Regions from separate parts of the Streptomyces sp. NPDC059169 genome, predicted to be linked through region 2. Evidence: riboswitches for the same ligand, from Rfam matches in the RefSeq annotation. Region 2 holds a riboswitch; each other region holds the start of a gene.
What was found. Region 2 has a riboswitch for cyclic di-AMP ahead of ACFXOM_RS18635 (WhiB family transcriptional regulator). Riboswitches for the same ligand answer to the same signal wherever they lie in the genome.
Positions count from the first base shown of each region.

Region 1: linked by a shared signal. The riboswitch ahead of ACFXOM_RS27230 (M23 family metallopeptidase) and the one ahead of ACFXOM_RS18635 (WhiB family transcriptional regulator) in region 2 are both predicted to bind cyclic di-AMP.
Region 3: linked by a shared signal. The riboswitch ahead of ACFXOM_RS20405 (peptidoglycan DD-metalloendopeptidase family protein) and the one ahead of ACFXOM_RS18635 (WhiB family transcriptional regulator) in region 2 are both predicted to bind cyclic di-AMP.
Region 4: linked by a shared signal. The riboswitch ahead of ACFXOM_RS02515 (NlpC/P60 family protein) and the one ahead of ACFXOM_RS18635 (WhiB family transcriptional regulator) in region 2 are both predicted to bind cyclic di-AMP.

Region 1 is NZ_JBHZCF010000016.1:185,059-192,073, forward strand. Features, by position in the region: gene ACFXOM_RS27205 (FBP domain-containing protein) at 75-569, shown strand; gene ACFXOM_RS27210 (DUF5988 family protein) at 643-843, shown strand; gene ACFXOM_RS27215 (hypothetical protein) at 1,274-1,573, shown strand; tRNA gene ACFXOM_RS27220 (tRNA-Met) at 1,656-1,729, shown strand; gene ACFXOM_RS27225 (PP2C family protein-serine/threonine phosphatase) at 2,047-3,189, shown strand; cyclic di-AMP (ydaO/yuaA leader) riboswitch at 3,567-3,700, shown strand; gene ACFXOM_RS27230 (M23 family metallopeptidase) at 3,712-4,725, shown strand; gene ACFXOM_RS27235 (ankyrin repeat domain-containing protein) at 4,964-5,452, shown strand; gene ACFXOM_RS27240 (PrsW family intramembrane metalloprotease) at 5,621-6,949, opposite strand.
Region 2 is NZ_JBHZCF010000009.1:127,841-134,855, forward strand. Features, by position in the region: gene ACFXOM_RS18625 (hypothetical protein) at 1-1,054, opposite strand, end outside; partial or broken gene ACFXOM_RS18630 (IS5/IS1182 family transposase) at 1,586-1,782, shown strand; cyclic di-AMP (ydaO/yuaA leader) riboswitch at 2,393-2,593, shown strand; gene ACFXOM_RS18635 (WhiB family transcriptional regulator) at 2,754-3,065, shown strand; gene ACFXOM_RS18640 (SpoIIE family protein phosphatase) at 3,799-6,135, shown strand; gene ACFXOM_RS18645 (molybdopterin dinucleotide binding domain-containing protein) at 6,331-6,897, shown strand; gene ACFXOM_RS18650 (cation-translocating P-type ATPase) at 6,923-7,015, shown strand, end outside.
Region 3 is NZ_JBHZCF010000010.1:199,509-206,523, reverse strand. Features, by position in the region: gene ACFXOM_RS20425 (MBL fold metallo-hydrolase) at 1-1,121, opposite strand, end outside; gene ACFXOM_RS20420 (carboxymuconolactone decarboxylase family protein) at 1,537-2,124, shown strand; gene ACFXOM_RS20415 (TetR/AcrR family transcriptional regulator) at 2,297-2,941, shown strand; gene ACFXOM_RS20410 (SGNH/GDSL hydrolase family protein) at 3,083-3,874, opposite strand; gene ACFXOM_RS20405 (peptidoglycan DD-metalloendopeptidase family protein) at 4,055-4,996, opposite strand; cyclic di-AMP (ydaO/yuaA leader) riboswitch at 5,001-5,158, opposite strand; gene ACFXOM_RS20400 (tyrosine-protein phosphatase) at 5,808-6,623, shown strand; gene ACFXOM_RS20395 (DUF6126 family protein) at 6,634-6,789, opposite strand; gene ACFXOM_RS20390 (helix-turn-helix domain-containing protein) at 6,809-7,015, opposite strand, start outside.
Region 4 is NZ_JBHZCF010000001.1:563,826-570,840, forward strand. Features, by position in the region: gene ACFXOM_RS02505 (M23 family metallopeptidase) at 1-1,381, shown strand, start outside; gene pcrA (DNA helicase PcrA) at 1,734-4,187, opposite strand; cyclic di-AMP (ydaO/yuaA leader) riboswitch at 4,418-4,585, shown strand; gene ACFXOM_RS02515 (NlpC/P60 family protein) at 4,584-5,720, shown strand; gene ACFXOM_RS02520 (hypothetical protein) at 5,905-6,258, opposite strand; gene ACFXOM_RS02525 (NlpC/P60 family protein) at 6,516-7,015, shown strand, end outside.

The DNA of each region.
Region 1 (7,015 bases), on a different contig from region 2:
TGAACACTCCCCGGGCAGAAACTAGGGGTATTAATCATTTGCCTAGGGCCCCTAGGATTCGTAGCGTCGTCGGTATGGAGCCACTGACCGAGCAGGACATCCGTGCATCGTTCGTCAACTGTTCGAAGGGAGAGGTGAGGCGTCTGTCCGTCCCGCGCGACCTCGACGAGCGCCCCTGGGGCGACCTGGACTTCCTCGGGTGGCGCGACCCCGCGGCGCCCGACCGCTGCTACCTCGTCGCCGAGCGGGACGACCGGCCGATCGGCGTGTCCCTCCGCTTTCCGTCCCGGCAGCGCGGCTATCTCCACCGCAGCATGTGCTCCCTGTGCCTGACGACCCACCCCGGTGACGGTGTCTCCCTGATGACCGCCCGCAAGGCGGGTCGGGCCGGCAGGGAGGGCAATTCCGTCGGGGCATACATGTGCACCGACCTCGCCTGCTCCCTCTACGTACGTGGGATCAAGGTGCCGGTTCCCGGCGGAAGGCTGAAGGAGTCCCTCACGGTGGAACAGCAGATCGATCGAACGAGGGGCCACCTCTTCGCGTTCCTGGACTCGCTCGGCGGCTGAGCTCGTCCGCCGGGCTGGGCCGAACGGGGCTCCGGACGTGCGGGGTCGCCCCTGTGGTGGGAAAACTGGATGTATGGCTAGCAAGGCACTCCTGGAAGGCGGACCGGACGATCTGCAGGGGAAGATCGTGCCGATCACGCCGCCGGGACAGGAGCTGAAGATTCCGCATCTCGGCGGCTACGAGCACTTCAAGGCCACGACGCGGCACGAGGACAGCCCGGAGGGTCGGGTGACCGTGTACCAGTGGTGGGAGCGGACCGAGATCGCTGAATAGTCACCGGTCAGCCGCATCGCGGTCGCGGGCCGCTACGGGTGGGCGGCCGCCTGGGCGGACCGTTGCGCGGTAGTGACGGTTCGAGGATCGCTCCGGCGATCACGATCGCCGAAGATCGACGTGTCGCCGCCCGCCGAAGAGGGGGGAGTGACGGGGCGCCGAGCCCCGATCACAATCGGACGCCCGGCGGCGATTCCTCGCGTACCTACGCGTTGCGCTACCGCACCTCCTTGGCACCACCCCTTCATGGACGACGCCGCGTGGGGTCTGCCCGCGATGGGCCGCGGCTTCGGCAACGGCGCCACGCACCGGTACGGGCTGCGCCTGACGGTGCTGGACCTGAACGTCATCGGCAAGCGCACCACCGTGGGCCTCCGCTCTTCCACGCACGTGGTCGCCGGGAACACCTACCCGGGCCGGGGCCGGCGCCGTGCTCGCGCTGGAGGTGGCGCAGGGCGGTGCCGAGCCCGCGGCCGACCGGCCGCCGCAGGCCAAGCCCGCCGTCCCGGCTGCCGTCCCGTTCTCGACCCCCTCCCAGGGCTCCACCACCACGGCGAAGGCCTCCCCCTTCACGTCCGGCACGTCCACGACGACTGGTGACGCGGGCACGACGACCGGTGCGCCCGCCCGCACCGGCTCCTCCGCCGGGCGCTGGTATGCGGCCGGTGCCGCGGCGCTCCTGCTCGCCGTCGGCGGTGCGCTCACCGCCGCGCATTTCCGTCGCCGCTGAGTTCCTCCCGGGACTTTCGCGGGACCCGGGCGGGAAAATGGAAAGGATCATGCTCCGCATGGCGTAAGGTGGTGTTCACCGACGCGGGGTGGAGCAGCTCGGTAGCTCGCTGGGCTCATAACCCAGAGGTCGCAGGTTCAAATCCTGTCCCCGCTACTGATGGCCGAGGGCCCGGGACCACATGGTTCCGGGCCCTCGGTGTCTTCCGTCGGAGTCGTGAGCCGGGCCGACCTCCGCGCGTCGCCTTAGGCTGGACGGACGAGCGGCGGTCACCAGGGCTTACCGGCCCGGAGCGACGTCCCGCCGAACCTCGGGTCGGGGCCGCACCCCGCCGAGTAACCCGGCTGCCGCGGTGCGGGGTGGGCCCTAGTCCGGTTGGCCGACGGTGGGTCGCCGAGCGACGCGGATCCGGCCAGCCTGAGGTGGGTGCGGTACCGTCCGCAGCCGTGTGAGGAGCCGGCAGGAGACCACTGGTGTGGCAGCGAGCAGACGATGACGGGCGGCGGCGGGACGGTGGCCGCAACATCGTCCGGGTGCTCCCGGCGTTGCTGATCGTGGGCGGCGTGCTCTTCGACCTGGCCACCCCCGAGTCGTTCACCGCCTCACCGCTCTTCTCCGCGGCTCCGCTGGTCGCCGCTCCCTTCTTCTCGCCGCTGTTCACCCTGTTGACGGGCCTGGCCGCCGTGCTGGCGGTGGCCGGGCTGCACGTCTACAACAGCACGACCACCGAGATCCCGGCCCTCACGGAGCAACTGACCGTGATCACGGTCTCGGTGCTGGCCCTGTTCATCAACCGCGTGGTGTTCCGCAGCGGCCGTCAGCTCGCTTCGGCGCGCGTGGTCGCGGAGGCCGCGCAGCGGGCGGTGCTCCCCATTCCCGCGGAACGGATCGGTGGTTTGCACGTCGCGGCGCGGTACGAAGCCGCCCAGGCGGACGCGTTCATCGGCGGTGACCTGTTCGCTGTGGAGGACACTCCGAGAGGGGTGCGGCTGATCGTCGGCGACGTACGCGGGAAGGGCCTGGACGCCGTCGAGACGGTGGCCGTAGTCCTCGGTGCGTTCCGTGAGGCGGCCGAGCAGGAGTCCTCGCTGGAGGCGGTTGCCCAGCGGTTGGAACGCGCGCTCGCGCGGGAGGGCGCCCGCCGCTCAGGTCTGGATGCGGTGGAGGGCTTCACCACGGCCGTGCTCGCCGAGATCCCGCGCGGGGACGGCCGTGTGAGGATCGTCAACCGGGGGCACCCACCTCCGTTGATCTTGAAGGCCGACGGTGGCCTCGACCGGCTGGAACCGCCCGACCACTCGCTACCGCTGGGGATGGGCGACCTGGCGTCATGGCCGGAGCGGGCGTACGAGGCGCCGTACCCCGCGGGTGCCACACTCCTGTTCTACACGGACGGACTGTCGGAGGCGCGTGACGCCCACGGCGTCTTCTACGATCCGCGTGCACGGCTGGGCGGGCGGATCTTTCCCGGCCCTGAGGAACTGCTGGACGCCGTCGTGGCCGACGTGCGGAGGCACACGGGTGGCCGATCGACAGACGACATGGCGCTCCTGGCGATCAGCCGGCCGGGGGAACGGCAGCCGGAGCGCCGCAGGACGATGCCGGTCGTGCCGTGAACTGCTCGCTCCTGAACCGGCAGGGCGGCCTCCCGGTGGGTCCCGGCCGTTCCGTCACGCGGTCATCCGTCGATCACCGGTCCATGACCCCCACCTGAACGGTCTGCACGGCCCGGATGGATCGGCTCGTCCCCTCGAACCAGGCAACGACGACGGACGGTAATCGGAGCGTCTCCCTCCGAATAACATTTGACGAACAGTCAGATTCGCCCTTCATGCTGAGGGGCTGTCAACTTGCCCGTTTCACTTGTCTTGTGCCTGGTAAGTCCCGGTGGATAGCCCTAACGATCAAGGGGAAGCGCTTGGAATCCGCCCCTCGTGTCTATTAACGTTCGATAACGCAGCGCGGTTGTCCCGGCCGTCGTAAGAGACGGCGCCGCGTGCGCACGCCGAATCCTGCAAGGGGACCGGGGAACCATCAATTGGGGTGAATCGGGTGCTCCGGTGCCTGTAGGAGACCTTCCTGCTCCGAACCCGTCAGCTAACCCGGTAGGCGAGAAGGAAGGAAAGGAGAGCGCCTCCGTGGCGTCCAACGAGCCTGCCCTCCAGGAGCCCCCCGCCCGCGAATGGGAGGAGTGGAATCCGACTGAGGAATCGATCCGCCCGGTGCGTGGCAGGCACCGCGTCGTCAAGCAGCGGAACGGACTGGCCCGGAGCTCCACCGTCCTCGGGGTCGGCGTCATCGCCGCCGTCGGCGCAGGAGGCATGGCCACCGCGCAGAACAAGCCACCGGTCTCCATCTCCCTTCCCGACGCCATCGCGGACCACCTCCCGGACACGGACTCGCTCCCGGGCGTGGGCGACCTCCTCTCGGACGACTCCGACGAGCAGCACGACGTCCCGCTCGCGGCGCTCACGGTCTCCGACACGGTCGAGGGCGGCGGACAGGGCACCGGTGACGCGGGCGAGGTACTGCGCGCCCGGATCCTCCAGCAGGCCGAGCAGCAGCAGGCCGTGGCGGAGGCCGAGGCGAAGCTCGCCGCGGAGAAGGCGGCCGCGGAGAAGGCGGCCGCGGAGGCGAAGGCCCAGCAGACGGCGGCCGAGGCCAAGGCCGCCGCAGAGAAGGCCGCTGCGGAGAAGGCCGAGGAAGAGGCGGCCCGCAAGGCGGAGGCCGAGCGGCTCGCCAAGCTCGCCAGCAGCTATTCCCTGCCGACCTCCTCGTACACGCTCACCTCAACCTTCGGGGAAGCCGGCTCCATGTGGTCCTCCGGCTACCACACCGGTCTCGACTTCGCGGCACCCACGGGTACGCCGGTCAAGGCCGTCCACGGAGGCACCGTCAAATCGGCCGGCTGGTCCGGCGCGTACGGCTACCGCATCGTGCTGGAGCTCGAGGACGGCACCGAGGTCTGGTACTGCCACCTGTCGTCGATGACCGTCTCCGCCGGGCAGAAGGTGTCCACGTCGGAGACCATCGGACGGGTCGGCGCCACCGGCAACGTCACCGGCCCGCACCTGCACCTCGAGGTGCACACCCCGGGCGGCGACGGCATCGACCCGATGGCGTGGCTGCGGGACAAGGGCCTGTCCGTCTAGTTCTTTCCGCCCTCCTGCCCCGGCCAGCCCGCCCCGGGACCGTTGCGACAGTGGATCGTGATCGCTGGCTCACCACACCCGTCGGGCGTGGTGAGCCAGCGAACGGCCAGCGGGCCGGCAGCCGTTGTTGCCGAGGGCCGCAAGACCGGCCGTCCGCTACGACACGACGAGCTGGTCGCCGTTCCCGACGAGCGGGTACGACCGGTTGCATCGATCCGTGATCGCTAGCCTCGTCACCATGAAACAACGGCGGCAGAAGAAGCTCTCCCGGCATCTCCTTGCAGCGATACTCACGTCTGACGCCGTGCGGGTGAGGGCGTTGCTGCGGGCCGGTGCGCATCCGGAGCGAGGGGACGGGGACGGCACCACCCCTCTCTACCTGGCTTCGGTGCAGGGGGAAAGCGAGCCGGCACGCTTGCTCCTGGAGGCGGGTGCCTCCCCCGACGCGGAGAGCGGGGGAGCCGGATCGGAAGGTACGCCGCTGTGTGCAGCTGCCTGTTGGGGACACGCCGAAACGGTGCGCGAGCTGGTGAAGCACGGAGCCGATCCGAACCTTCGTGAGGATTGCGGAACGGGTCGGTCCCCCTTGGAATGGGCGTACAACGGTCCCCACCCCGAGACTGTCGCAATCCTCATCGCAGCCGGAGCGAACCCCGTGGACGAACCCTCCGACGCCTCGGCGGCCCGGGCGGTCGACCGTGACGGTTCCCTGCACACCGGTTCCTAGCCCCTCCTGGCTTCCCGTCGCGTGCGGCGCCCGCGGCACGGGCGAGGTGCCGTCCGGGCGGCCTGCCGGTCGGGATCCGCGCCGCTGTCGTCGCGTTCGTCCGTGCGGCCCGGGTGGAAGGGCGCGGCGCGGCGCCCTCGGTGGGCGTCGGAGCTCGGACGGCCGTTCTCAGCCGCGGTACGGGTTGTAGCCGTCGTAGTCCAGGTAGAGCGGCGGCGTCCAGGCCCGGCCGGTGGCGCGGGCCGCGTACGTCAGGGCCGGTCCCGCAACATCCCTGCGTTGCCAGAGGTGGTGGAGCAACTCCTGCTCGCGCGCCGCGAAGTCGGGGCCCGCCGCGCCGCGGTGGGCCCGGTGGCGGAGGAACGCCAGGGAGGTCGCGAAGGCCTCGTACTCCGAGACGGCGCGAGCGGCTGCCGACCCGTGCGTACGTCCCGCCGTGTCGCGCGCGACCGTGCGCGCCCGCATCGACGAGAGCGCGAGCGGCTCGGCGGGAGCGAGCCAGCCGGCCGCGGCGTACGCGGGGAGCTCCGCGGCGACCGTGCGCAGTTCGCGCTGCCGGGTCCACACGGCCAGCCAGGTGAGCAGCCCGAAGGCCGGCACCATGAAGGCCGCGTACACGGCGTAGAAGCCCAGCGGGCCGAACACCGACGAGCCGTTCCACAGCGCGTGCATGCCCATGGCAAGAACGAGGCCGAGCAGCGGCAGTGCGGCCCGACGGACCTTCCTGTGGGGTGCGGTCGCCGCCGCGATGCCGAAGCCGATGCCCGTGAGCACGGTGAACAGCGGGTGGGCGAACGGCGACATCACGATCCGCACGAAGAAGGTCGCGGCCGTGATGGAGGCGAAGCCCGAGGAGTCGTCCATCTGGTCCTCGCCGAAGGCGTTCCCCAGGTACAGGATGTTCTCCGTGAAGGCGAAGCCGGTCGCGGTGAAGCCGGCGACGACGACGCCGTCGACGATCCCGGTGAAGTCCCGTCTGCGGAAGAGGAAGACCAGCAGCACGGACGCGGCTTTGGCACTCTCCTCGACGATCGGCGCGATGACCGTCGCCCCGATCGTGTCCGCGTGCGACGGGTCGGCCGTCGACGTGGCTATCCACTGGGTCGCGAACGAGTTCGCGATGATCGCGACGAGGGCTGCGGCGCACGCGCCCCAGGCGAACGCGAAGAGGAGGTTGCGCCAGGGGCCCGGCTCGACCCGGTCCAGCCAGCGGAACGCGGCCATCAGCAGGGGGACGGGCAGCACGGCGAGGCCGAGCCCGACCAGGAAGCCCTCGGTTCCGGTCTCCTCGCGGACGATCGCGAGGATCACCAGTCCGGACAGGGCCAGCAGGGTGATGACGGCTCCCGCTCGGACCGCCTTGCTGCGCCAGAAGGCGCGGCGAGGTTTGTAGCGCCACTGGGAACGCTCCGGAACGGCGTCGAACAGCGGCTGTTCGTCGCACGCCGGAACCAACGGGAGGGCAGCCGCGTACGGCTGCTGGGACCATTCGGACACCCGACGACCCTAACCAGGGTCACTGACAGCGCGCGACGCCGTTACCGGTCCCTGACCGGTTGCGCG
Region 2 (7,015 bases):
GCGCGATCGGTTCTTGCTGGTTGGCCGCGGCGGACAGTTCGTCCAAGGCCAGCGCGGACGTGGCCTGGTTGTCGCTGGACTGGTTGGGCGCGGTGAACGGCTTGCAGCCCAGGGCCGGGTCCATGAACGCGGTCAGCAGAAGATTGTCGCTGCCGTTGGCCAGGTCGGTGGGGACGTTGACCTTCGCCGACCTGTCCCTTCCGTCGTGGCGGTGGTGGCGGTCGCCGTGGTTGTCCAGTCGCTTGGCCTTCGCCATGGCCTTCCTGCTGGCGGCGTTGTTCTGGGCGATCCGGCCGCGGGCGTCGACGAGGTAGTGGGTGACCACGTTGTCGCTCCCGTCCTGGTCCACGACGGAGAAGTCCCTCGTGGTCGGGCAGGGCAGGCCGTCCTTGGCGGTCCCCAGTGCCGGAATCGTGAGCTTCTTGTTGGCTGTCTGCTCGTTGGCGGCCTTGAAGAAGGCGGGCGCGTTGCAGTAGGCGAACTGACCGAAGATGGACCCCGGCACACCGTTGACACACTTGCCCTGGCCCAGGCTGTCGGAGCGGTCGCCGGCCCGCAGCGTCAGATTGGCGTTGTTGAAACCGAACCATATTCCGACCGTGGAGCCCGCCGGCACCGAGGGCAGGACGGGGCGCGCTGCCGGCCTCGCCCCCTTGTCGACCACCAGCGGGTTGTAGATGGTCAGTTTGCCGTCCTGGGTGAGGATCGCGGCTTCCACGAACGCCGCCTGATCCGGATTCGCCTCATGGCACGGTCCCTGCGTCGGATCCGTCGCGACGAGTTCGTAGGGCGTGGCCAGGCCTTTGGCGGTGAGCGGCTGCGGAGGGACCACCAGCGTGCAGTTCGCGTTGGGTTCGCCTACGAGTGTCGGTTGTGCGGAGGCCCGCGGGGTGCCCCGCCGGTGGTGGCTGCCCGCCGCGAACACTGATCCTGCGACGACCGCGAGGATCACCGGCCCGCCGACCAGCGCGACCGACAGCTTCGATCGCTTCCAGCGTCTGGCGTGTTCCCGCCGCAACGTGCGCGAGCCCTGTGTCAATTTCTTCCGGGGCACTGTTTTGCTCCTTGCCTTGCCTGCCATTTCCCCCGTGAGACAACCCACAACTGCACCAGAACGCGGCGCTCGTCGCACTGCCCACTAGCGCAGTGAGCAACGGGACCGATCGCGCGTCCGGCGCGACGGATCCATTCGCCAAACATGCCGGATCACGTGGCGCACGACGGTAACAGCGAGACCTTCTGGCATGCACGGCGAATTGCCGAATCGGTGGACCGCCAGGAGCAGTTGGGCCCGGGATCTGAGGTAATCCTGCGGATCCTTCCGCCATGCCGGAAACCAGCAAGAGTGTTCCGGCTCAGTGGACTTGCAGAACCGCAAGGGCGAACCTCTTTCATCCTGTTCCCCAGGAGTGAAATTGCCTGTTCAGCAGGGATGGTGGCGAGGCAGGGACGTCGTCGTTTGCGTGGTGATTCCACGCAACACGCGGTCGACCGGAGGGGCCCTATCGGCTCCGCATCCCGCCATGTTCGACGTTCCGCGGACCCTCGTGCCCGCAGACCCTCGTGCCCGCGGACCGGGGTCCGCCAGGGCGCCGGCGCCACCTTCCGCGCGCCCCGCCACCAGATCCAGCGCGGCCACTACCGACAATCCAACCGCGACCACGCCCGCCTCCGAGCACCCGACGAACGCGCCTTCGCCCAGGTGAAGACCTGGCGACCACTCCAACGAGCACATGCTCCAGCCTCCGCATCAGCCTGCCCGTCCAAGCCGTCCTCACCTAGCTGACCTGCGACTGTCGAGGAAGAAGCTCGGCGGAACCTCGATGGGATTCCATGGGAATCTGCCGCAATGTCCGGCGCGCCGCCAGAGCGTCGACTCAGACTCGTGCCCCCCTCGGGACTGCGGTGCTGAACGCACAGGCACCGCCGACCGTATCCATGGTCATGGATGCAGGGGTCCACGATCGCCGGAGGTCGCGCATGGTCCATGTCACCTGCTGTGCAGGCAGGAGTTCGCAAGCGGGTTGGGCGACAACACCACCATGCCGAGCGGTACCGGCGGTCCGCGGCGCTCCAATGGGCGGCGCCCGGAGCCGAATCGGCGACTCCCCAGCTCAACGGGCCCATCTGGACAGTCGCCACGTAAAACCGATGCGCCAAGCAGAACACCGTTGTGACGCTTGTCTCTCCAAAGGGCGGCACGTTCCCATGGAGCGCCGGCAGACACCTCTTGGCCAGCGAGAACGCCTATCCGTCAGGCACCACTTGCGATTGATGTACACCATCGGGGGTTTGAAGTGTTCGCAGAAGTGTGCTTCGTTTTCTTGGCACGCTGCAGCGAGCCCCGCCGGACCGGAAAGCCGAGTCCTGCCGCCGACCGACGGGAACAATAGACGCGAAAGCGCCGCGGGCAGGAGCGGGGGACCCAAGGTCTTTCGCCGGAACCGAAGACCGTACGCAGTGCAAGAACCACATTGCGACACGCTCGACGGTCCGGCTCGGGGTAAAGCCGAAAGGCCGTGCGCCACGGCCCGGCCGGACAACTCACGTCCGAACCCGACAGCTAACCTCGTAGGCGCCGGTGAGGACGTCACATCATGACCAAGCACCTTCCCCATTCCAAGGAACCTGCACTTCGGTCGATTTCCCCGACCCGGCAGCGGGTCGGCGGCCGAGCATCGGGCCCGGCATCGGCATCGGCTGCGAAAGACTTGACCTTCAACCACGGTTCGAAGGGCAACGAAAACGACAACCTGGCGGGGACGGACAGCTACTGGGGCGGGCGGGCGGCGTGCCTGGCCACCGATCCGGACGAGTTGTTCGTGAGGGGTGCCGCGCAGAACAGCAGCAAGATCGTCTGCACTGACTGTGCCGTGCGTACGGAATGCCTTGCGCACGCTCTCGACCAGCGCATCGAGCACGGGGTTTGGGGTGGTATGACCGAGCGTCAGCGCCGTGCCCTGCTACGCCGCCGACCGAGCGTGACCTCTTGGCGGCGCCTGTTGGAGGCGGCCCGTCTGGAACACCAACGGCAGACCGAAGCGCAGCCCTGCGGCCAGGTCTGACCCCACCAGCGCCTACGCACGACCGACCTCGGACTGTGAAGCGCCTCCCGGCACGCGGTGAGCGGGCACCAGGCCCGCACCCCTTCACAGCCCGTGCCGGTCGAGGATGCTCATCAGCGAGGTCCGTCACGTCGTTGCTGTCGCCGAGCGGCTGGCCGACCAGCCGCTCGGCCAGCCGCTCCGGATCGGTGCGCGCGACTCGTACGCTTCCAGATGGGCGTCGGCCACAGCGGCGACGGTCTGCCCCCACCACACCGTCGGAGCCGTCGATCTCCTCGTAGGCCTCTCCCAGCACCCGGATCGCCCCTCGGCCAGCCCGACCGCCTGCGCGCCCCGACCGTCGGCGGTCAGGTCGCGCCACACGCCCGCCGCCTCGGCCACCTGCTGTGCATACGCGGGGGCATCGGCGTACTCGACGTACCCGTACCGGGCACATCAGTACGGAGCCACATGGCCGTTGCCGCGGGCCGGACGCCTGCCAGGAGATGACGACCGGCGGATGACGACACCAGCGGAGGTCGTACGACCTGCGCACGCCGCGCCTCGGCACGCACACACCGCGATCAGCACGGTCATCGGGTGCAGTCGGCCCCGACGGCGCGTTAGCGCGCGACGACGGGCAGGTGCAGGCTGGAAGTGCTGCTCCGCGCCCAACGGCAGAGCCGTGAGCAGCAACGAAGGGAGCCACCTGCGGATAGCGAGGCCGGATCGTGCGGCGGAGGTGATCGGGCCCATGGTGCAGCGGGACCACTTGTTGATCGTGGACGCGAACGGGGCGGTGGCGGAGTGGAGCAAGGACGCCGAACGTCTTCTCGGGCATACCGCTGCAGACGCGGTGGGGCGACCTGCCACGATCTTGGTCGGAGGACCACCTCACGCCGGGGAGTCCGTGAGGTGCGGACGACGTGGTGCTCAGGTGTCCGGCGGGTCCGCAGGACTGGACCTGCGCGTGGAGCCGGTGCTACGCGCGGACGGATCGGTGGCCTGGGGCGTCTGGGCAGCCCGTCGGCGCGACGCAGAAGCCGACGAGGTGGGGCCCGCGATCCTGGACGCTCTGTTCACCCAGTCACCGGTGGGTCTCATGGTCGTGGACGCGGACCTGCGCGTCCTGCGCGTCAACACCGCCTCCGAAGGCATGCGCGGCGCTCCTGTCGAGCAGCTGCTCGGCCGGCCGGTCACCGAGGCCTTCGACATGGCCGACCCCGACGGAGTGAAGGCGATGGTCCGCGCAGTGCTCGACAACGGTGTACCGGTCCTCGACCGGCTCGTACGCGGCCGCCCACCGGCCGGTTCCGGCCCCGAGCACGTCTACTCGGTCTCCGTCTTCCGCCTGCAGGACGCCAGCAGCCGTGTGCTGGGAGCCGCGGCCTCTCTGGTGGATGTCACCGAACGTGAACGAGGGCGGGCACGCGCAGCCGTGCGCAACGCCGCGCGCCAGGGCATCGGCGGCTCCCTGGACGTGATCACGACCTGCCGTGAACTCGTGGACGTAGCGGTACCGGGCTTTGCGGACACCGCAGTGGTCGACATCCTGGACACCGTGGTGCGCGGGGAGGAGCCACCACTGGGGCCGCTCTTCGGCAATGAACCGATGCGGCGCACCGCCTTCAAGACCGGAACCGGACAGCCACAGGCATACCCGGTGGGAGGCACCAGCAGGTTCCCCTTCCCGACTCCTTACACGCAGAGTCTGGGTGACCTCGAACCTCGACTACTGAGTGTGGACGAGACCACCCCGTGGCTGGCCGCCGACCCGGGGCGCGCGCAGTTGATGCGCATCGGCGGGGTGCACTGCATGATCGTGGCTCCGCTCGTCCTGCGCGGCGCCGTGCTTGGGATGACCTGCTTCTACCGGTCGGTCCGGCCCGAGCCCTTCGCCCCCGACGACCTGATTCTGGCCCTTGAACTTGCCGCACGCACCGCCGTGTGTGTGGACAATGCCCGTCGGTACACACGAGAGCACACCATCGCGCTCACGCTGCAGCGCCATCTCCTGCCTCAGGGCCCCAGTTCCCAGACGGCCGCCGAGGTCGCTCATTTCCACCTGCCCGCCGAGGCGGGCGGAGGCTGGTTCGACGCCATACCGCTCTCCAGCGCCAGGGTGGGCCTCGTGGTTGGCGACGTAGCCGGGCACGGCATCCACACCGCCACCACCATGGGCCAGCTGCGCACCGCCATCCATGCGCTGGCCGCGCTCGACCTGTACCCGGACGACCTGCTCGCCCGCCTCAACGACACCGTGATCCGCCTGGCACGGGAAAGGTCGGCTCTGCCGCCCGCGGATCCGTTGCGCGACGAACCCGTGAAGGCCACCTGCGTGTACGCGGCCTACGACCCGCTCACCGGTGACTGCGCTATCGCCCGAGCCGGATACCCAGCCCCCGTGCTCGCCCGTCCGGACGGTACCACCGAGATCCCCGACGTCCCCGCCGGCCCTTCCCTGGGCGACGAGGAGGCACCCTTCGCCGCCACGCAGTTCCGGCTCCTCCCCGGCACCATCCTCGCGCTGTACACCGACGGCTTCCTCGCGGCTTCTCGTGCCGCCGCGGAAACAGCCCTGGGGCGCCTCCGCCGTGTGCTGTCCCGTCATGACCGCCAGTTGAACGACCTGCGCGACGATGCCGTCTACGCCCTCCAGCCCGCCCCGCCGGTGGGTGACGACGCCATCCTGCTCCTGGCCCGCGCCCGGGTTCTCAGCAAGGACCAGGTCGCCACGTGGATCATTCCTCCCCATCCGGAGGCCGTCGCCACGGCCCGTGCCCGCGCGGTACGGCAACTCGCCGACTGGAACCTGAACGGGGATTCCCTCCCTACCGAGATCATCGTCAGTGAACTGGTCACGAACGCCGTCCGCCACGGCGCACCACCAGTACAGCTACGTCTCATCAAGGATCGGAGCCTCACCTGCGAGGTCTCGGACACCAGCCCCGCCGCCCCCCACCTCCGTCACGCCCGCACGGTCGACGAAGGGGGCCGCGGCCTCTACATCGTTGCCCAACTCGCCCATCACTGGGGTACCCGGTACACCGAGCACGGCAAGACCATCTGGACCGAGCAGACTCTCTCATGACGCCGGTGCGCTGAGCGTACGGACGCTGGGGGCGGTCACCGCGGCGACCGACGTCCTGCTCCTGGGCCGCTCGCCCTTGACGCGGGCGTGAGCCCGGCGAAAGCCCCATGCCCTGCTTGCTGACCACCAAGGGATCCGCTGCCGCACAGCCGATGTCGGGATGCGGACGAGTCCGTCTGCCTCGACGATGAAGTCATGGCTCTCGTGGTTTCTGGTGCCTGTTTCGATGCGTTTCGGGCCCTGGCCGATCGGCGTGGGCGGCCAGGAGAGCAGCTGCTCAAGGCCCTGGCCTCAGCCAGGGCGGGGACTGTGGACAACCCCGAGTTCCGGGCTCCGGCTGTCGCTGCCGGTATCGGCCTGCCTGCTGCCGCCTCGCTCGGACTGGCACGCTACGACGCGGACCTCGCCACCCCGCTCGGCCGCCGTCCCGTCCGGGTCCGCGCGGCGACGGCGTACTTCTCCGCCCCGGGCGGACGGCATCTCACCGACGTGGAGCGCGAGCTGGGCGGCACAGGTGCCACGGTTTCACCGGACGGCGAGACCTCAGTGCAAGCCCTGCGCTGCCTCGGGTACCGGCACACGGGCCGACACGGCCGAGCCCGGCTCACCGCCCGGATCAGCGAACAGACAGCCCCCGGCCGGGTCTTCTGCTCCTTCCACTTCCCCACGAACGGGGTGAACCGCCTCACCTCCGGCCACGCGGACACCGTCACGTGCTGCCCCGAGTACAACGTCACGGCCGTGCGGGTGGCGACACCGTGACCCCGTCATGCCAAGGTGTCCGACCATGGGTACCGGAACTTCCGTACTGACACCGGGCGGTGACCGGAGCCACGGCCGGCAACCGCCCGCCGGGGAGGACGGTACCGCCGTCCAGACC
Region 3 (7,015 bases), on a different contig from region 2:
GGCGCACGGACGACCGTCCGCCACCACGGCGTGTCCGGGACCTTCTCGGCCGTGGGCTCGAACGGCTCCCCGGGTCGGGGCAGCGCGATCCGCGCACCCGCCGCGGCGGCCGCCGTGACGGTGCCTTCGCCGGGCTCCTCCCAGGGGTGGAGCGCGAGGTTGAAGGTGGCCCAGTGGATCGGCAGCATGACGCCGGACGGGTGGCCGCCCTGAAGGTCCACGTGGGCGTCCATGCCCTCGGCCGGCGTCATGTGGATGTCGGGCCAGTACTCGCTGTAGGCACCGATCTGGATCATGGTCGCGTCGAAGGGGCCGTGCTCCGCACCGATCTCCTGGAATCCCGGGAAGTAGCCGGTGTCGCCGCTGTGGTAGACCCGGTGCCCCGAGGGTCCCTCGACCGCCCAGGACGCCCAGAGGGTCTGCTGCCGATTCCGCAGGCCCCGTCCGCAGAAGTGACGGGCCGGGGTCGCCGTCAGACGGAGCCCGTCCACCTGCGTCGACTCGTTCCAGTCCAGCTCGCGCAGGCGGCCCTCGGAGACACCCCAGCGCTCCAGGTGGGCCCCCACGCCCAGCGGCACGACGAAGACGCTGTCCGTCGAGGCCAGTGCACGGATCGTGGGCAGGTCCAGGTGGTCGTAGTGGTCGTGGGAGATCACGACCACGTCGACCGGGCCGAGCGCCGCGAGCGGCACCGGCACGGGGTGGAGGCGCTTGGGTCCGACGAACGCGAAGGGCGAGCAGCGCCGGCCCCACACCGGGTCGAAGAGCACCCGCCTACCGTCGATCTCGGCCAGTACGCTCGAATGCCCCATCCAAGTGAGGCGAAGCCCGGAGGACGGGGCCGTGGCGAGGTCGGCGAGCGTGGTGGTGTGGACCGGGACCGCCGCGGCCGGCGAGCGCCGCCGGCGCGCCTCCTTGTGGAAGTAGGCCTTCGCGAACTCCAGAGTGGACCCCGACGGCCTGGTCCTGGCCCCCAGGGGGTTCTGGAACTCGCCGTCGGCGAAGTTCGGGGAGCGGCGGATCCGCTCCATCCGCTCCCCGGAGGGGTCGGCCCCGAAGGCGGCGGGCCGCAGGGTGCGCAGCCTGGAGCGCAGCGGATGCGATGAAGCAGCGCCTGTCACGGCACCTCCTGGGGTCCTCGGGTCGTTCCATTATCTGCGGGGCTCCGCGGGATGCAGTGGCGGGGGTCCACCCGCCCACCGCACTCCACCGCGCCCGTCCGCTCTCATCCGATCGAGGCGTTCCTGCGGACACCGCTCCGCGGCCCACCCACCTCGCGCGGCAGGATGCACCAGCCGGCGGCCGGGGTCTCGACGGTCGGTGCGGGCCCGGTGCCACTGACCGGCGTCGCGCCGGTGCAGTCCGACAGTCCGGCGGCGTGCCCGCCGCGCGTGGGCACAGCACCCGCGTTGCCGGCACCTCGGCCTGAAGCCCGCCCCTCGGAGGTGCCGGGACGGCAAGAGGGGATGTCACATCCGGAGCGGTGTGTCCGTCGTACCCGTGTAAGGACGCGCCCCGACGACGAAGGAGCCCTCCATGGCCCGCATCTCCCTCACTCCGCCCCGCACGCTCTTCTACCGCGCCACCGAGTGGTACTCGAAGCGGACGTACGGAAGGGTCCTGGATCCTGCCAGGGCCCTGGGGCACAACCCGAGGGTGCTCCGCTCGGACCTTCGTTTCGAGCTGGCGGTGGCCAAGTGGAACCTGCTGGACGCCGATCTCAAAGCGCTGGCGGTGATGGCCACGGCCGTTTCGATCGGCTGCAGTTGGTGCATGGACTTCGGCCACTGGGAGAACCAGCGCCGAGGCATGGACATCCGCAAGATCCACGACGTGCCGTCATGGCGCGACAGCGACGCCTACACTCCGCTCGAGCGCGACGTGATGGCCTATGCGGAGGCCATGACGGCCAATCCGCCGGAGGTCACCGACGAGTTGGCCCAGCGGCTGGTCGCAGAGCTCGGCGAACCCGCGTTCGTCGAACTGACGGCAATGGTGGCGGTGGAGAACCTGCGGTCCCGCATGAACTCCGGTCTCGGACTCACCAGCCAGGGGTTCAAGGACCACTGCGACGTACCGACCGGTGGCAACGCACGAGCGGCGGAATCCTCCGCCGCCGGCTGACCGGCGTCTTCTCTGTCGAGTCCAGCGTGGTGCCGTTCCGTCGTGGGCGGCACCGCACGGGACGCGCCCCGACTGAGCTGCGCCCAGCACTCCGGGCAACGACCTCGGCCCGCACCCCTGCTGGGAACGGAACTCGTCGCCGTCGTCCCCGGCGACACAATAGGCTGTCCGCGTGGCAAGAGTGCGGTTGAGCGTGGCGGAGCGGCAGGAGGAACTCCTGAGGGCTGCCGTGGAGCAAATCGAGGCGCGCGGTGTGGCCGCGGTGCGGATCGCCGACGTGGCCTCCTCCCTGGGGGTGAGCAGCGCCCTGGTGCTCTACCACTTCTCCACGAAGGAGAAGCTCGTCGCGGCCGCCTTCGCCTACGCCGCCCGGGGCGACCTCGCGCACCTGCGCAGGCTGCTCCGAAGCCGCACGTCGGCGGCCCGCCGGTTGCGCGCGGCGATCCGGTGGTACGCCCCGACCGGACAGGCGAAGGGGTGGCGTCTCTGGATCGAAGGCTGGGCGGCCGCCCTGCGCGACCCCGCTCTGCGCGACGTGGCCCGTGACCTCGACCAGCAGTGGAAGGCTGAACTGACGGCAGTCATCGCCGAGGGCGCCGCATCGGGCGAGTTCTCCTGTGCGGACCCCGAGTCGGCTGCCTGGCGGCTGACCGCGCTGCTGGACGGCCTGGCCGTGCAGGTGACCTCCTACGCCGGATCGCTCACGCGAACCGCCATGGTGGAGTGGACGGATCAGGTGCTCGCCAGGGAACTGGGGCTCGACCAGGGGGTGTTGCCACGACAGGGCACCCGATGCGTCGAAGGCCCGCTCCCGTAGGAGCAGGGCAGGGCCGGTGCGGCCCTGCGGCCCCGTCGTCAGCTCAGGTCTGGCGCTGCGGTTCGTAGGCAGGTTCCTCCAGCCCGAAGGTCCCGCGGGCGGGGTCCTGGGAACGGATGCCCGCTCCCGCGGTGCTGCCGCTCAGAGCGGCAGCAGATACGGACGCTTCGGCTCCACGTGGTCACCGGACGACTCGCCGCGGAGCCTCCTGCCGATCCACGGCACGAGGTACTCGCGTGCCCATTGGATGTCGTCGCGCCGGACGTCGAGGGTGCCGCGCGGTGGGAGCGGCGGCCACGGCTGGTCCGGGTCGGCGGGCACCTCGAGTCCGAGCACCTGCGCGGCTCGGAGCGCCACACGTGTGTGGCCCTCGGGCGAGAGGTGCAGGCGGTCGTCGTCCCAGGCGCGCCTGTCCTGGACGGACCTGAGCGACCAGAGGTCGAGGACGGGGCAGTCGTAGCGGTCCGCGATGGAGCGGACGTGGGCGGTGTACGTGGCGATCTTGCCGCGGAGGTGGCGGAGCACCGGCACACCGCGGGTGTCGAACCCGGTGGTCACCATGACGGTGCCGACGGATGCCGCGAGGTCGGCCACGGCTCGCTCGAAGCGCTCCGCGACGTCGTCGGGGTCGGTTCCGGGCCGGATGATGTCGTTGCCTCCGGCGCAGAACGTCACCAGCTCGGGTGCGAGTTCCTTGGCGCGCGGGACCTGCTCCTCGACGATCTGGTCGAGGAGGCGGCCGCGTACGGCGAGGTTCGCATAACGGAAGGCGTGTTCGGGCATGCGGTCGTCCAGAAGGACGGCGAGGCGGTCCGCCCAGCCCGTGAACTGCCCGTCCGGTCCTGGGTCCCCGACGCCTTCGGTGAAGCTGTCACCAATGGCCGCGTACGACCCGAATGCACTCTTTGCTCTTGATCGCGAATCGTCTCCCACTCACGACATCTTTCACTGCGCGAAGTGACCTACGCCACCGTAGGGAGGGGTTGACGGGGCGTGATATAGACCACCCGGCGAGTCGGTGAGAAGCGGGAATACTGCGCGTTCGGCGAACGCGTCCGTCCGCCGCCCCGGTCAGGTGGGTCGGCGGACGGCTGCCCGGCGCGGGGATCCTCGTCAGATCGCCACGCCGTGCTGGCGCAGGTAGGCCAGCGGATCGATGTCCGAGCCGTAGTTCGGGGTGGTGCGGATCTCGAAGTGCAGGTGCGGACCGGTGGTGTTGCCGGTGGAACCGGAGAGGCCGACCTGATCGCCGCCCTTCACGCCCTGGCCGGCCGAGACGGACAGCGCGGAGAGGTGGGCGTACTGCGAGTAGGTACCGTCGTCGTGCTTGATCACGACCTGGTTGCCGTAGGCGCCGGCCCATCCGGCCGAGACGACGCTGCCCGGACCGACGGCCTTCACGGACGTCCCGGCCGACGCCACGAAGTCCACGCCCGTGTGGTAGCCGCTGGACCACATGGGCCCGGAGGTCTTGTACGCGGTACCGAGAGGGGAGTTGACCGGAAGGGTGTAGCCGGCGGCACTGATCTTCAGGGCGTTCGCGGCCGGTGCGGGAGCGACCGCGGGGCGGGCGTCCGAGCGGGAGGCGCGGTCGGCAGCGACGGCCGGCTTCTGGCTCTTCGCCGGGGCCTTGGCCTTCGCCGCGCTCTTCGCGGAGGGCTGGGCCGAGGGGGCGGCCTTTGCCCGGGCCCCGATGGACAGCTTCAGTCCGGGGTGGATCAGCGACGGGTCCTCCCCGACGGCAGCGCGGTTGTCGGCGTACAGCTTCTTCCAGCCGCCACGGACGTGCTGATCCCTGGCGATCTTCGACAGGTAGTCACCGGCCACGACGGTGTACGTCTTGGGCGCTGCGGGAGTCTTCACCACCTGCGGGGCGGCGGCCTGCCGGGCGACGGCGGCGGTGCGCTCGGCGGTGGGAGCGGACTTCGCAGCGGCGTGCGCACCGGCGGCGCCGATGAGCGGGAGTGCGATGACGACTCCACCCGTTCCGGCGGCGACGAATCCACGGCTGAACGGGCTGGTCCTCGGACGACGGTGCTTACCCCTACCGGGCATGGCGAATTCCTCTCCGTCGCCTGCGAGGTGAGCTGTCGGGTTCGAGCTGGAGCTGCCCGGCCGCGCGCAGGCGCGGCTTCACCCCGAGCCGTCCGCGGGTGCGGATCGGCGAACTACCTGGGTCCCCCGCTCCTGCCACACGTGGATGGGTGCGATATTCCGGACGGCGGCAGGATGAGGCGTTCCGACCGGATTGCGGTGACCGTAAACGAGCCAGGTCGAGACAAACAAGCCATCACTTCCACGAGGAATCCTTCCGGTTCAAATCGACCGGGAATTCCACGTCACGCTCCGTGGATTCGCGATCTTCGATTTCCACGAGGGCAAGGGAGTTGACCCGTGGGCCGCCACCACGGACCGTCACGGATATGATTCAGCTCACGGGGCTCCAGCCATTCCCGGCAGACTCAGGGCGAGTTGCCCAATATTGACAAATCCGGACAGAAGTATCGTTCGCATCGAAATTTCTCCAGTCGCCCACGCATTCCGCATATACGGAACGGCGGGCGGGCGACATGGCGCACCGGTGACGCAAAAGCCCAAAAGAGACATATGGCTACATTTATCGACATCTCACCTTCCGACTGGAGATTCGAGGCCGCAGCCACCCCGGACCTGACTGCCCGAAAGGCACCCCTTGGGGGCGCACGACGTGCCGCGGAGCGCCGACCGCGCACCAGTGCGAGCGATATCGCCACCGAGACGGTGGCTCCGACCGGCCGCATCGAAATAATTGCCTGAGGAATCAATGTCGTAGGGTCAGGACCGCGCCCTTGTCGGCGAGCGCCGACCGCAGACCCGAGGAGCCCCCGTGACGCAGCAGCTGCCTCAGATCCCCTCGACCGAGCCCGAGCTCTCCGGCGTGCGCAACTTCCGTGACGTGGGCGGGCTACCGACCGTCGACGGGCGCCGGGTGCGGCACGGACGCCTCTTCCGCAGCGGCCACCTCGCGCACGCCACCGACACCGACACCACGTTCCTCACCTCGCTCGGCCTCCACACGATCTTCGACTTCCGCAATTCCGCGGACCAACGGCTCGAGGGCCCGGACGTCGAACTCCCGGGCGTGCGGAACGTGAACATCCCGCTGTCGGATCCCGCCGACGGCGCCGAGTTCTGGCGGATGGTCCGCGAGGGCGACCTGGAGCAGCTGAAGTCGATCCTCGCGGACGGCAAAGCGGCCCACAGGATGTCCAGCTCGTACCGCACGATGGTCGAACAGCGCACCGCCGAGCACAGCCGCGTGCTCCACTCCCTGGCGGAGGACAGCGTTCCGGCACTGATGCACTGCGCTGCGGGAAAGGACCGGGCGGGGTTGGCGATCGTCGTCTCGCTGCTGGCGGTCGGGGTCGAGCGGGACGCCATCGAAGCCGACTACCTGAAGTCCAACGACCCTCACCGGCGCTACAAGGTGCGGCGCAGCGACAGCTCGTCGGCGGGGATGTCCCCGGAGGTCATGGAGCTGCTGAGCCCGCTGTTCGACGCCCGGTCCGAGTACCTCGCAGCGGCGTTCGAGACCATCGAGGAGACGTGGGGCTCCACCGAGCGCTACCTCTCCGAGGGGCTGAAGGTCTCCTCGGAGACGCGCGAGCGACTGCGCGACCGGCTGCTGGACGGCGCCGCCTGAGGCGGCCTGCTCACTTCCCCCCGACGGTGAACAGCAGGTAGAGGAAGCCCGCGAACAGGTGGCCCGCCACCAGGTAGGCGAACAGCCGCACGGCCAGCCCCACCGGGAACTTGTGCTCGTGGGTCGAAGGCGGCCCCGGCGACTTCTTCGACGGGTTCTGCGGCATGACGGTCCTCCTCGGGTCCTCAGGCATGCGGGTTTCCGTGCGGGTCGGGGCTCTGCAGCAGGGTGTGGACGAAGAGCAGCTCGGCGCCGCCGCGCGTGGCGGCGGCGATGCGGTGCGGAGTGAGCGAGTCGAAGTGGGCGCTGTCGCCCGGGTCGAGCTCGTGCACCGCGTCGCCGAGCCCCAGCCGCAGCCGCCCCTCCAGGACGTACAGCCACTCCTCGCCCGG
Region 4 (7,015 bases), on a different contig from region 2:
CGACGCGGGCCAGTACGACACCACCGCTCAGTGGGACGCCAACGCCTGGAACCAGTCGGGGCAGTTCACCACGGACCCGTTTGAGACCGCCGCGACCTCCGTCCCCTACGACGCCACGGGGCAGTGGACGACGACCGGCTACGGGACGTCGTACGACTCGGGCGCCTTCGACGCGACCGCCTGGAACTCCGGTGCCGGCACGACGGATTCGCCCCTTGCGACGGACGCACCCGATGCCACGGCCGTCTACCCGCAGTTCGCCGAGCCCGTCGGACAGCAGGCCGAGCAGGCTTCCGACACCACGGCGTACGCCGACTATCCCGGTTTCGACGCGCACCAGGAACTCGACGGGGGAGTCGCCTCCGAGCAGTTCCCCACCACGGCCGGCTACGACGCCGACATGCCGTCGGATGCCGTGACGAGCGAGGGCCAGGGAAGCGACTACGCATCGGCAGCGGACTCCGACCGCGACTCCGCCTATGACACCGACCATGAGCAGGACTACGGTTACGCCGAGGACTCCGGCCACGAGCCCGATCCCGCACTGGTCGCCGAGGCCGCCACCATCACCGCCCCCGCCGTGGCGCTCTCCTCCTCGCCCGCCACGGCACGCCCCGTCCGCCGAACCGGCGGCAGCCGCGGCCGTCGCCGCACCCCCACCAAGCGCTCCGCCCTGCTCACCGTGGCCGTACCGTCCGCATGCGTGATGGGAGTCGCCGGCGTCGCAGCCGCCTCGGTCAGCGGGCTCACCGGCACCGACGACAAGAAGGACAGCGGCACCGCGGTCACTGCCGCCGACCCGTCGTCCGTGAAGCCGGCAGTCGCGAACAACAAGCTCGACACCCAGCTCGCCGCACTCAGCGCCGACGCCCGCGACTTCGGCGACCGCGCCAGCCGCACGCAGGAACGCATCGACCTCAAAGCCCGCCAGGAGGCGGAACGGAAGAAGCGCGAGGCGGAAGCCGCACGCCGCGAGGCCCTGCGCCCCAAGTTCGCGCTCCCGGTGAGCCAGCACGGACTCAGCGCCTACTACGGCCAGGCCGGCGTCAACTGGATGTCCATGCACACCGGCATCGACTTCCCTGTCTCCTATGGGACCCCTGTGATGGCCGCGACCGACGGCACCGTGCGCACCCAGTGGAACAGCGCGTACGGCAACATGGCCATCGTGACCGCCGAGGACGGTACGGAGACCTGGTACTGCCACCTCAGCAGCACCAAGATCCGCTCCGGCAAGGTCAAGGCCGGCGAAACGATCGCCTTCTCCGGCAACTCGGGCAATTCCACGGGCCCGCACCTGCACTTCGAAGTGCGACCCGGCGGCGGTTCCGCCGTGGACCCGCTGCCCTGGCTGCGCAGCCACGGGCTCAGCCCGACCTGACCGACGCCGGTCCCACGACCACGACGAGGACCGTCGGCCGGCCCGACCGGCGGCAGAGGCCCGGGGCACACTCGTCCCGCCCGTCCCGGTGGCAGTCCGCGTCCTCTGTGGCGCACCCGCACCCTCGCGTCCGGCGCGGCCGGGTCATACGCGTCCCGCCCGCCGTTTCTCCCTGAGACCATGCGCCCCGTTCCCGGACGTCCCCCAGGGCCACCGCACGTCGGCAACGGGGCATCCTTCCGTCGGGGCCCGGCGCCCGTCAGGACCGTCACGCCCCGCGGGCCGGCGCGTCCGCAGGCCGGCGCGTCCGCAGGCCGGCACGACCACGGACCGCGCCGCGAAGCGACTCTCGTCAGAGCTTCTCGACCGGGGCGTACCGCAGCAGCAGCCGTTTCGGCTTGGCGTCCCCGAAGTCGATCGTGGCCTGGGCGTCCGATCCCGAGCCGGTGACCGCCATGACGGTACCCAGCCCGAACTGGTCGTGCGTGACCCGGTCGCCGACCGCCAGCGCGATCACCGGCTTGTCCGTCGTCCGCCTGGTGGCGAAGCCCGAAGGGCCGGAGCGCGCCCGGGAGGACGAGAGCGAGGAGGTGATCCCGGACGTCGGGCCGGCGGGGGCCGCCATGGGACCGGTGCGCTTCCACTGCACGTGCACGTCCGGGATCTCTTCGAGGAATCGGGACGCGGGGTTGTACGCCGGCTGCCCCCAGGCGCTGCGCATCGACGACCGCGTCACGTAGAGCCGCTCGCGGGCGCGAGTGATCCCCACGTACGCCAGGCGCCGCTCCTCCTCCAGTTCCTTGGTCTGGCCGAGTGCGCGCATGTGCGGGAAGACGCCGTCCTCCATGCCGGTGAGGAACACCACCGGGAACTCCAGGCCCTTCGCCGTGTGCAGCGTCATGAGCGTGATGACTCCGCTGCCCTCCTCGTCCTCGTCGGGGATCTGGTCGGAATCCGCGACGAGCGCGACCTGCTCCAGGAACTCGGCGAGCGTGCCGGAGCCCTCCTCGGCTCCGCGCTCCTGCTCGAACTCCAGTGCCACGGCGGCGAGTTCCTGCAGGTTCTCGATGCGCGTCTCGTCCTGCGGGTCGGTCGAGGCCTGGAGCTCGGCCAGGTACCCGGTCCGCTCCAGCACTGCCTCCAGCACGACGGCCGGTCCTGCGCCCGAGTCGACGACGGTGCGCAACTCCTCCATCAACGTGTTGAAGCGCTTCACGGCGTTGGCCGAACGGGCCGCCATCCCATAGGCCTCGTCGACGCGGCGCAGCGCCTGCGGGAAGGTGATCTTCTCGCGCAGCGCCAGCGCGTCGATCATCGCTTCGGCGCGCTCGCCGATGCCGCGCTTGGGGACGTTGAGGATGCGGCGCAGCGGGACGTTGTCCTCGGGGTTGGCGAGGACCCGCAGGTAGGCGAGGACGTCCCGGACCTCCTTGCGCTCGTAGAAGCGCACTCCGCCGACGACCTTGTACGGCAGCCCGACGCGGATGAAGATCTCTTCGAAGACGCGTGACTGTGCGTTGGTCCGGTAGAAGACGGCGACGTCGCCCGCCTTTGCCTCACCCGCGTCCGTCAGCCGGTCGATCTCGTCGGCGACGAACTGCGCCTCGTCGTGCTCGGTGTCCGCGACGTAACCGGTGATCTGCGCTCCGGCGCCCGCGTTCGTCCACAGGTTCTTGGGGCGGCGGCTCTCGTTGCGCTCGATGACGGCGTTGGCGGCGGAGAGGATCGTCTGCGTGGAGCGGTAGTTCTGCTCGAGCAGGATCGTGGTCGCGTCCGGGTAGTCCTCCTCGAACTGGAGGATGTTGCGGATCGTGGCGCCGCGGAAGGCGTAGATCGACTGGTCGGCGTCGCCGACGACGCACAGCTCGGCGGGCTCGAGGTCCTCGTACCCGGTGCCAACGAGCTCGCGCACCAGCGTGTACTGCGCGTGGTTGGTGTCCTGGTACTCGTCGACCAGTACGTGGCGGAAGCGCCGGCGGTAGTGCTCGGCGACGTCGGGGAACGCCTGGAGCAGATGGACGGTCGTCATGATGATGTCGTCGAAGTCCAGCGCGTTGGCCTCGCGCAGCCGGGCCTGGTACATCCGGTACGCCTCGGCGAGCGTCTTCTCGAATCCGTCGGCCGCGCCGTCGGCGAACGTCTCCTCGTCGACCAGCTCGTTCTTCAGGTTCGAGACCTTGGCGCTGAAGGACTTCGGCGGGAACTTCTTCGGGTCGAGGTCCAGGTCTCGGCAGACCAGCGACATCAGGCGCTTGGAGTCGGCCGCATCGTAGATCGAGAACGACGAGGTGAAGCCGAGCTTCTTCGACTCACGGCGCAGGATACGGACGCACGCGCTGTGGAACGTGGACACCCACATGGCGTTGGCGCGCGGGCCGACGAGCTGCTCGACGCGCTCCTTCATCTCGCCGGCGGCCTTGTTGGTGAACGTGATGGCCAGTATCTGACCGGGATGCACGTGGCGGGTCGCCAGCAGATGGGCGATCCGGTGGGTGAGCACGCGGGTCTTGCCGGAGCCGGCACCGGCAACGATGAGCAGGGGTGACCCGGTGTGCACGACGGCGGCGCGCTGCTGCTCGTTCAGCCCCTCGAGCAGCGCGGCCGGGTCCACGACCGGGCGCGGCGCACCGTTGCGGTAGTGGGCGTCCCCGCTGGGAGGCGCGTCGAACGCCCCCTCGAAGAGGTCGTGCGGGACCTCCTCGTGGGGGTGCTCACCATGCTCGTCGTCCTCGGGCGGGGGGGACTCCTCCGACGCCGAGGTGCGCTGGAGATCCGCCAGGAAGCTGTCGTCAAAGAGGCTGCTCATCGCAGTACGAGTCTAGGCCGCCCCGCCGACAACCCGCCGCCGCCTTCCCCACACCGGACGCAGGGAGCGCACACATCAGGCCGACTACCCAGCGTCATGTCTCGGCCACAACACGCCGAGGTCACGGAAATGTATCGGGCAAATCGAACATCCACCTTCACAGCAGCACCACACTTTGGCTAGCGTGCTCGCCCAGGCGATCCGTTCACCATCGGCGACCCACGCCAACCGGGCAGCCTGCGCCGAATTCGACCTCCCTGACGGGAGTTCGGAACCGGGGACCCAACATGCATACGCAACTGGGGTGAATCGGGCCATATTTCGCTCGGCCCGTAGGACAGCCTTCCGATCCGTCCGAACCCGACAGCTAACCCGGTAGGCGGTCCACGGAAGGAGATGCCGACCTTGGCGTCGCATCGCAAGGAGCGCAGTCGACCGCGTACGAACGCCCCCACAGTCGGGTTCACGACGGCCGCCATAGCGGGTGTCTCGCTACTGTCGACCCAGAACGCAACCGCCGAACCCAAGCCGAGCCTCGAAGAGGTCCAGCAGAAGGTCGACGCCCTCTACCGGCAGGCGGGCTCCGCCACCCAGGAGTACAACCGGGCGCAGGAAGCCACCACGAAGCAGCGCCGCGCGGTGGACCGGATCATGGACGACGCCGCCGAGCGCGCGGACGCCCTCAACGAGACCCGGCGCGCCCTCGGTACGTTCGCCGCCGCCCAGTACCGCACCGGTGGGGTCACCCCGACCGCCGCGTTGCTCTTCGCCGACAGTCCGCAGGACTACGTCGACCAGACGCAACTGATGGACCGGATGACCGACCGGCAGCGCAGCGCGATCACGGACTTCGAGACGGAGCAAGCCGCGGCGGCGAAGGAGCGTGCGCGGGCCACCAAGAGCCTGGAGTCGCTGACGGCCTCGCAGGAGTCGCTGCGCACCAGCAAGCAGACCGTCCAGAAGAAGCTCGCCGAAGCGCGGGAGCTGCTGTCGCGGCTGACGGCCGAGGAGCGAGCCCGGCTGGACGAGTTGGAGCAGGAACGCGCGGAGGAAGCCCGCCGCAAGGCAGAGGCGAGGGCCAGGGCGGAAGCCGAGCAGCAGCGCCAGCAGCAGGAGCAGGAGCAGCAACAGGAGCAGAGCCAGGGCGCCACAACGGGCACGGACGCCACCACCGGTACGTACGCCGCGAAGGCTGAAAAGGTGCTGTCCTTCGCCCGGGCGCAGATCGGCAAGCCGTACGTCTGGGGTGCGACGGGGCCCAGTTCCTACGACTGCTCCGGGCTCACCCAGGCCGCATGGCGGGCCGCCGGCGTCGATCTGCCCCGCACCACCTGGGACCAGGTGAAGGTGGGGCAGCGGGTCGCGACGGAGCAGCTCCTCCCCGGCGACCTCGTCTTCTTCTACAACGACATCAGCCACGTCGGCATCTACATCGGCGACGGCAAGATGATCCACGCACCGAAGCCCGGCACCTCCGTGCGCGAGGAGTCCATCTACTACATGCCGATCTACGGGAGCGTCCGGCCGGCCTGATCGTCAGATCGGTTCCCGGGGGGCCACTCTTCACTCTCCCGGGCCTCCCCTCCGGCGCCTCCTCGACGAGAGCGGGCCGGACGGCCGGGCCGATCAAGGTCGGCTCGGCCTCACGGGTCGGGACGAGTGGTCGGGGCGGGACGAGTGGTCCGGTCGGGGCGGGACGGGTGGTCCGGCGATCGGGTCAGGTCCAGAGCGTGGCGATGAAGATGTTCGCCACGGTCAGGCCGCCCACCGTGGCGAACAGTGCCTTGTCCACCGTCTCCTCGTCGCGCTTCACGTACACCAGGCCCAGGATCACCACCAGGATCACCAGCTTGATGCCCACCTTGAGGTTGTTCACCGGCTGGTCGTCCGCCTGGTTGAGCCCCACCAGCACCACGCCCGTCACCAGCATGGTCAGCGCGCCGTGCAGCATCGCGGGCGTGAAGCGCGCCCGTCCCTCACCCATCGCCTTCATCTGGGTCAGGAAACCACCGAGCAGTGCGGCAATACCGATGATGTGGAGAGCGACGAAGACATTGATGAGTACGTCCATGGCAAGGGAGCCTATCCGTATGGTCGGAAAGCGACCCGTGCGGTCCGTCTGTTGCCAATAACAGACATGCCCTCTCTCTTCCCTCATCCCGCGGTCTAGCGTCCAGCCCCAGGTGGCCGACTCCCACCACCGCTCCGCGCACCGGGGCGGCAGTCGGCAGCCCCCGCCGAAAGACCCGGCGGCGGACCGTCGCCCCTGTGCGGTCCGCCGCCGGAACCCGCACCGGCGGCCCCGATCCGGAAGGACTGGCACCACCCGTGGCAGCGCACCGCAAGCCCAGGCAGCGAAAGCTCGCCGGACCCGCCACCCGCTTCTCGGCCCTCGCACTCGCCGGAGCCGCGACCGCCACCGCCTTCGAAGGGTCCGCGCAGGCAGAACCCCACCTCACTGCGGACGAGGTGCGCGCCAAGGCCGACAGGCTCTACGAAGAGGCGGAGCGGTCGACGGAGCAGTACAACGGTGCGAAGGAGAAGGCGGACGCGGCGCGGACCACGGTGGACGAGCTACGGGACGAGGCGGCCCGGCGCACGGAACGACTCAATGCCTCCCGGAACGACCTGGGCTCCTTCGCCACCGCGCAGTACCGTGCGGGAGGCATCGACCCGGCCGTCCAGCTCGCGCTCGTCTCCGACCCCGCCGGCTATCTGGCGGGGGCGGAGCTGGCCGAACGCGTCGGGGCGCGGCAGACGACGACGATCAGCAGGATCCGACACCAGCTCCGGGAGATCGCCCAAGTGCGCGCGGAGGCGTCCGAGCT